Shinella zoogloeoides: one gene and its partner. The protein of the gene in region 1 interacts with the protein of each later gene in a pairwise test. Links are inferred from orthologs where the notes say so. Each region holds a gene or a part of one and is shown on either strand. Other genes may lie near its edges.

Region 1 (3,534 bases):
AGGCGCATTTCCGCCGGGACGAGGCCATCGACGTAATCGAGGATGGAAGCGCTGTCGGCCACCAAGTCGCCATCGTCGAGCACCAGCGTCGGCACGCGCATCAACGGGTTGAGCGCCTGCACCTTGTCGCCCTCGCTGAACACCGACCAGGGCCGGTGCTCGAACGGCAGATCGTAAAGCCGCATGGCGATGGCCACGCGGCGCACATAGGACGAATCGTACTGGCCGATCAGGATCATCGGCTACTCCGCCGCCGCCCGCTTCATTGGCCGGCGCTCCAGCAGCTCCTTCAGGAAATGGCCGGTATAGGAGCGTTCCACCTTCACCACATCTTCCGGCGTGCCTTCCGCGATCACCTCGCCGCCGCCGTCGCCGCCCTCGGGGCCGAAGTCGATGATCCAGTCGGCGGTCTTGATGACCTCCAGATTGTGCTCGATGACGACGACCGAATTGCCCTGGTTGACCAGCTCGTGCAGCACTTCCAGCAGCTTTGCGACGTCGTGGAAATGCAGGCCCGTCGTCGGCTCGTCGAGGATGTAGAGCGTGCGGCCGGTCGAGCGCTTCGACAGCTCCTTGGCGAGCTTGACGCGCTGCGCCTCGCCGCCCGACAGGGTGTTGGCCTGCTGGCCGACCTTGATATAACCGAGGCCCACCTGGTTCAGCGTCACCAGCTTGTCGCGCACGGCGGGAACGGCGGCGAAGAACTCGACGCCTTCCTCGACGGTCATGTCCAGCACGTCGGCGATCGACTTGCCCTTGAAGGTGACGTCGAGCGTTTCGCGGTTGTAGCGCTTGCCGTGGCAGACGTCGCAGGTGACGTAGACATCGGGCAGGAAGTGCATCTCGATCTTGATGACGCCGTCGCCCTGGCAGGCCTCGCAGCGTCCGCCCTTGACGTTGAAGGAGAAGCGGCCCGGCTGGTAGCCGCGCGCCTTCGCCTCCGGCAGGCCCGCGAACCAGTCGCGGATCGGCGTGAAGGCGCCGGTATAGGTCGCCGGGTTGGAGCGCGGCGTGCGGCCGATCGGCGACTGGTCGATGTCGATGACCTTGTCGATATATTCGAAACCGTCGATGCGCTCGTGCTCGGCCGGGATTTCGCGTGCGCCCATGATGCGGCGGGCGGCGGACTTGTAGAGCGTCTCGATCAGGAAGGTCGACTTGCCGCCGCCGGAAACGCCCGTCACCGCTGTGAAGACGCCGAGCGGTATGGAGGCGGTGACATTCTTCAGATTGTTAGCTTTCGCCCCGACGACCTTGATTTCCTTTTTCTTCTTCGGCTTGCGGCGCTCGCCGGGAATGGCGACGGAAAGCTCGCCGGACAGGTACTTGCCGGTAAGCGATGCCGGATTGGCGATGACTTCGCCGGGCGTGCCCTGCGCGATGACCTCGCCGCCATGGATGCCGGCGGCCGGGCCGATATCGACCACGTAGTCCGCCGTCAGGATCGCGTCCTCGTCATGCTCGACGACGATCACCGTGTTGCCGATGTCGCGCAGGTGCCGCAGCGTGTCGAGCAGGCGCGCATTGTCGCGCTGGTGCAGGCCGATGGAGGGCTCGTCCAGCACGTAGAGCACACCCGTCAGGCCGGAACCGATCTGCGAGGCGAGGCGGATGCGCTGGCTCTCGCCGCCCGACAGCGTGCCGGAATTGCGCGAGAGCGAGAGATATTCCAGGCCGACATCGTTGAGAAAGCGCAGGCGCTCGCGAATCTCCTTGAGGATGCGGACGGCGATCTCGTTCTGCTTGGTGTTGAGCTTTTCCGGCAGGACGTCGAACCAGTCGCGCGCCACGCGGATCGACATCTGCGTGACCTCGCCGATATGCAGCTTGTTGATCTTCACCGCCAGCGCTTCGGGCTTCAGGCGATAGCCGTCGCAGGCCGGGCAGGGGGCGGCCGACATGTAGCGCTCGATCTCCTCGCGCGACCAGGCGCTGTCGGTCTCCTTCCAGCGGCGCTCCAGGTTCGGCACGATGCCCTCGAAGGTCTTGACCGTCTTGTAGGAGCGGGCGCCGTCCTTATAGTTGAATTCGATCTTTTCCTTCGTACCGTGCAGGATGGCGCCTTGTGCCTCCTCGGACAGCTCCGACCAGCGGCTGGAGAGCTTGAAGCCGTAGGCGGCGCCGAGGGCTTCTAGCGTCTGGTTGTAGTAGGGCGAGGAAGATTTCGCCCAGGGCGCAATGGCGCCGTCGCGCAGCGTGCGCTCGCTTTCGGGCACGATCAGGTCCGGGTCGATCTTCTGCTGGCTGCCGAGGCCGTCGCAGGTCGGGCAGGCGCCGAAGGGATTGTTGAACGAGAAGAGCCGCGGCTCGATTTCCGGGATGGTGAAGCCGGAGACCGGGCAGGCGAACTTTTCGGAAAACAGCACGCGCTCGTGCGTCTCGTTCAGCGATTTGTTGGCCGAGCCGCCGGCCGCGGTTTCCTCCGGCGGGAGCGGCTTGTCGGCGAATTCCGCGATCGCCAGGCCCTCGGCGAGCTTGAGGCAGGTTTCAAGACTGTCCGCCAGACGCGAGGCGAGATCGGCGCGCACGACGACGCGGTCGACCACTACGTCGATATCGTGCTTGTACTTCTTGTCGAGCGCCGGCACGTCGGCGATCTCGTAGAATTGGCCGTCGACCTTGACGCGCTGGAAGCCCTTCTTCATCAGCTCGGCGAGTTCCTTGCGGTACTCGCCCTTGCGGCCGCGCACGATCGGCGCGAGAATGTAAAGGCGCGTGCCTTCGCCGAATTCCAGCACCCGGTCGACCATCTGGCTGACCGTCTGGCTCTCGATCGGCAGGCCGGTTGCCGGCGAATAGGGAACGCCGACGCGGGCGAAGAGCAGGCGCATGTAGTCGTAGATCTCGGTGACCGTGCCGACGGTCGAGCGCGGGTTCTTCGAGGTCGTCTTCTGCTCGATCGAAATGGCGGGCGACAGGCCGTCGATCTGGTCGACGTCAGGCTTTTGCATCATTTCGAGGAACTGGCGCGCATAGGCCGAAAGGCTTTCGACATAGCGACGCTGGCCCTCGGCATAGATGGTGTCGAAGGCAAGCGACGATTTGCCGGAGCCCGAAAGCCCGGTCATCACGATCAGCTTGTTGCGGGGCAGGTCGAGGTCGATGCCCTTGAGATTGTGCTCGCGTGCGCCGCGAATGGAAATAGTCTTGAGTTCGCTCATGATATCCAGCGTCAGAAGTCGTTGCGCATCCTAAATAGGGTTGGCCCCCCTATGTAGGAACAGGTTCGAGCCTGTCCATGCGTCGTCAGAGGATTCCGTGCCCGTTTCCGATTCGGTTGACAAGAGTGTAGGGAATTATTAGAACAAAAAAAGAACAAAATTTGCAATTGATCTGTGGATTACCACTTGCGCGGGGCGGCGCCTGACAACGGCAGCTTATAAGATGCCGCATTCGTATAGTGAAATGATGTCGGGCACCGTCGCCCGCGCGACAACGGGAAGCAAGGGTATGGCTGGAAGCGTCAACAAGGTGATCTTGATCGGCAATGTCGGGGCGGACCCGGAAATCCGGCGCACGCAGGACGGTCGGCCG
Region 2 (3,654 bases), 300 kb from region 1 along the record:
GCATGCGGTCGCGCAGCGTCTGCTGGAAGTTCTTGGATGGGGCGACGGCATATTTCCAGACAAAGCCGCCGCCCACGAACAGCAGGCCGAGCACGATGCCGACAACGTTCGACTCGATATCCGACCACGCCATGTACGCGACGAAGGCCGCGAACAGCAGATAGCCGCCGAAGATCAGCAGGACGCGCAGATAGAGTTCCCGCGTCACCCGCGGCCGCGCGCCGTTATAGGCCGCCACCGCCGCGCGCAGGTTCTCCAGCGCGCCCTCCTTCGGCATCAGTGCCGCTTCGTCCACCGTGCTCATGACCGCCCCTCCGTGCTGGCAGGATAACGGCCGGGGACGGCGGCAAATTCGTTTCCCTTTTGTACTCATCACCCCTTTTCTTTCCGGGTGACTCTCTCCATATTCCCCGCATGGCCAGATCACCGAAAAAACCCTCGCCCTCGAACCCCGGTTTCGAGGAAGCCCCGCAATCGCCCTTCACCGGGACGCCCTTCGAGTGGAACGAGAAGGATAAGCGAGTCCCGGCGGAAAAGAGCGAGCCGCTCTCCGGCAGCGTCTCCGACTGGGTGAAGCAGCTCGAGGCCGAGGCGGAGGCAGCGGGCGTCGAAAGCCGCCGCGAGGTCGCCTCCAAGGCGGGCAAGCACCGCAAGTCGGTGGAGAACGCCGCGCGCCGCCACACGGAGCAGGTGACCGTCTCCAAAACCTCCCGCGGCGTTTCCATCGGCGGCTCGTCCGATCCGAAGACCCGCGCCGCCGCCGGCCTCAACCCGGTCTCCGGCATGGACACCTCGCTGGAGGACGCCGTCTCGCTCGGCGCCGGCACGGCGGTCACCGCGACGGTGGAAGCGCTCTCGGCGCTCATCGAGTCCGGCAATCCGCTGTTCAAGGACGGCAAGCTGTGGACGCCGCACCGCCCCGCCCGGCCGGAAAAGTCGGAGGGCGGCATCCCCATCCGCATGATCAGCGAGTACCAGCCCGCCGGCGACCAGCCCACCGCCATCAAGGACCTCGTCGACGGCCTCTCCTCCGGCGAGCGCAGCCAGGTCCTGCTCGGCGTCACCGGCTCGGGCAAGACCTTCACCATGGCCAAGGTGATCGAGGAGACGCAGCGCCCCGCCGTCATCCTCGCGCCGAACAAGACGCTGGCCGCGCAGCTCTATTCGGAATTCAAGAACTTCTTCCCGGAGAACGCGGTCGAATATTTCGTCTCCTACTACGATTATTACCAGCCGGAAGCCTATGTGCCGCGCTCCGATACGTTCATCGAGAAGGAGAGCTCGATCAACGAGCAGATCGATCGCATGCGCCACTCCGCGACGCGCTCGCTGCTGGAGCGCGACGACTGCATCATCGTCGCCTCGGTGTCCTGCATCTACGGTATCGGCTCGGTCGAGACCTATACGGCGATGACCTTCCAGATGGAGGTCGGCGAACGGCTTGACCAGCGCCAGCTTCTCGCCGACCTCGTCGCCCAGCAGTACAAGCGCCGCGAGATGGATTTCCAGCGCGGCAGTTTTCGCGTGCGCGGCGACACCATTGAGATCTTCCCGGCCCACCTTGAGGATGCCGCCTGGCGCATAAGCATGTTCGGCGACGAGATCGACGCGATCACCGAGTTCGACCCGCTGACCGGCCAGAAGACCGGCGACCTGAAGTCGGTCAAGATCTACGCCAACAGCCACTACGTCACCCCGCGCCCGACGCTGAACGGTGCCATCAAGGCCATCCGCGAGGAACTGAAGCTGCGCCTCGCGGAGCTGGAGAAGGCCGGCCGCCTGCTGGAGGCGCAGCGCCTGGAGCAGCGCACGCGCTACGACCTGGAAATGCTGGAAGCCACCGGCTCCTGTGCCGGCATCGAGAACTATTCGCGCTACCTGACCGGCCGCCGCCCCGGCGAGCCGCCGCCGACCCTCTTCGAATATGTGCCGGACAATGCGCTGATCTTCATCGACGAAAGCCATGTCACGGTGCCGCAGATCGGCGCCATGTACCGCGGCGACTTCCGCCGCAAGGCGACGCTGGCCGAATACGGCTTCCGCCTGCCCTCCTGCATGGACAACCGCCCCTTGCGCTTCGAGGAATGGGACGCCATGCGCCCGGACACGATCGCCGTCTCGGCGACGCCCGGCGGCTGGGAGCTGGAGCAGTCCGGCGGCGTCTTCGCCGAGCAGGTCATCCGCCCGACCGGCCTGATCGACCCGCCCGTCGAGGTGCGCCCGGCCAAGAGCCAGGTGGACGACGTGCTGGGCGAGATCCGCGAGACCGCGGCCGCCGGCTATCGCACGCTCGTCACCGTGCTGACCAAGCGCATGGCGGAAGACCTCACCGAATACCTGCACGAACAGGGGGTTCGCGTGCGGTACATGCACTCGGACATCGACACGCTGGAGCGCATCGAGATCATCCGCGATCTTCGCCTCGGCGCCTTCGACGTGCTGGTCGGCATCAACCTGCTGCGCGAGGGCCTCGACATTCCCGAATGCGGCTTCGTCGCCATCCTCGACGCCGACAAGGAAGGCTTTTTGCGCTCGGAGACGTCGCTGGTGCAGACCATCGGCCGCGCGGCGCGCAACGTCGACGGCAAGGTCATCCTCTATGCCGACCAGATCACCGGCTCCATGCAGCGCGCGATGGACGAGACGACACGCCGCCGCGAGAAGCAGGTGGCCTACAACGAGGCGAACGGCATCACCCCGGAATCGGTGAAGGCAAAAATCTCCGACATCCTCGACAGCGTCTACGAGCGCGACCACGTCCGCGCCGACATTTCCGGCGTTTCGGGCAAGGGTTTCGCGGATGGCGGCAACCTCGTCGGCAACAACCTGCAGGCCCATCTCAACGCGCTGGAAAAAGCCATGCGCGACGCCGCCGCCGACCTCGACTTCGAAAAGGCCGCCCGCATCCGCGACGAGATCAAGCGCCTCAAGGCCGCCGAACTCGCCGTCATGGACGACCCGATGGCGCGGGAGGAGGCGAGATCACAGGAAGGTGGCAAAAGCGGAAAGTCCGGCGCCTCCGGCACCCCGTCAGGAAAGTCGCGCCCGACTTCTCCTCCGTCATCCTCGGGCTTGACCCGAGGATCCACAGCGGCAAACGCCGACGCCCCTTCAAAATCCCTCTTCCAGAAACCCGAACTGGACGAGATGGGCCGCGACGTCGCGACCCCGGCCGGAAAATCCCTCTTCCGCAAGAACACCCTCGACGAAATGACCGTCGGCCGCACCGAAAAACCCGTCACCGGAGACCTCCCCCAACGCCCCGACGAAACCCTCTCCACCAAGAAACGCCCCGCCCCCCTGCTGGAAGGCCAGCCGGAGCACGCGGCCGGCCCGGACGATGCCAAGCCTGTCCGTCGGGGGAAGATCGGCGTGGGGAGCTATGAGGACCCTGCGGAGACGAAGCGCAAGGGGCGGACGAAGGGGAAGACGGGGCGGCCGGGGCGGTGATCGTTGCTTGGCCGCGGTGTGAAATAATTCACATCATAAATCTCTCTACTCGTAAAAGGTGTTGCCAGGAGAGTTCTGTCTTCCTATCATAAAGAGAAACATTGAATTATGCGCAATTTAAAATAGAGAAACGAATGAAGCCCCTTCTTGATTGGATAGATTTTGGCAAGATCTCTGCTGAACGCGATGATTTGCTTAGTGAGT

The links. The genes of interacting proteins can lie anywhere in the genome.
Region 2: the proteins of uvrA (region 1) and uvrB interact in binary tests that used the Escherichia coli proteins (3 or more experiments, as listed by UniProt). The link is inferred for Shinella zoogloeoides from one-to-one orthologs.

Annotation. Positions count from the first base shown.
Region 1 is NZ_CP132311.1:1,589,402-1,592,935, reverse strand. What follows is about bases 43-3,509. They hold uvrA (excinuclease ABC subunit UvrA), read right to left. Parts: upstream 3,162-3,509; coding sequence 243-3,161; downstream 43-242. Other genes in these bases: Q9316_RS09015 (single-stranded DNA-binding protein), read left to right, coding at 3,451-3,509; Q9316_RS09025 (glutathione S-transferase family protein), read right to left, coding at 43-239. Outside these bases: more of Q9316_RS09025, read right to left, coding at 1-42; more of Q9316_RS09015, read left to right, coding at 3,510-3,534. UniProt on the Escherichia coli protein: The UvrABC repair system catalyzes the recognition and processing of DNA lesions. UvrA is an ATPase and a DNA-binding protein. A damage recognition complex composed of 2 UvrA and 2 UvrB subunits scans DNA for abnormalities.
Region 2 is NZ_CP132311.1:1,890,325-1,893,978, forward strand. The notes cover bases 64-3,650. They hold uvrB (excinuclease ABC subunit UvrB), read left to right. Parts: upstream 64-414; coding sequence 415-3,450; downstream 3,451-3,650. Other genes in these bases: Q9316_RS10480 (DUF3137 domain-containing protein), read right to left, coding at 64-304; Q9316_RS10490 (P-loop ATPase, Sll1717 family), read left to right, coding at 3,585-3,650. Outside these bases: more of Q9316_RS10480, read right to left, coding at 1-63; more of Q9316_RS10490, read left to right, coding at 3,651-3,654. UniProt on the Escherichia coli protein: The UvrABC repair system catalyzes the recognition and processing of DNA lesions. A damage recognition complex composed of 2 UvrA and 2 UvrB subunits scans DNA for abnormalities.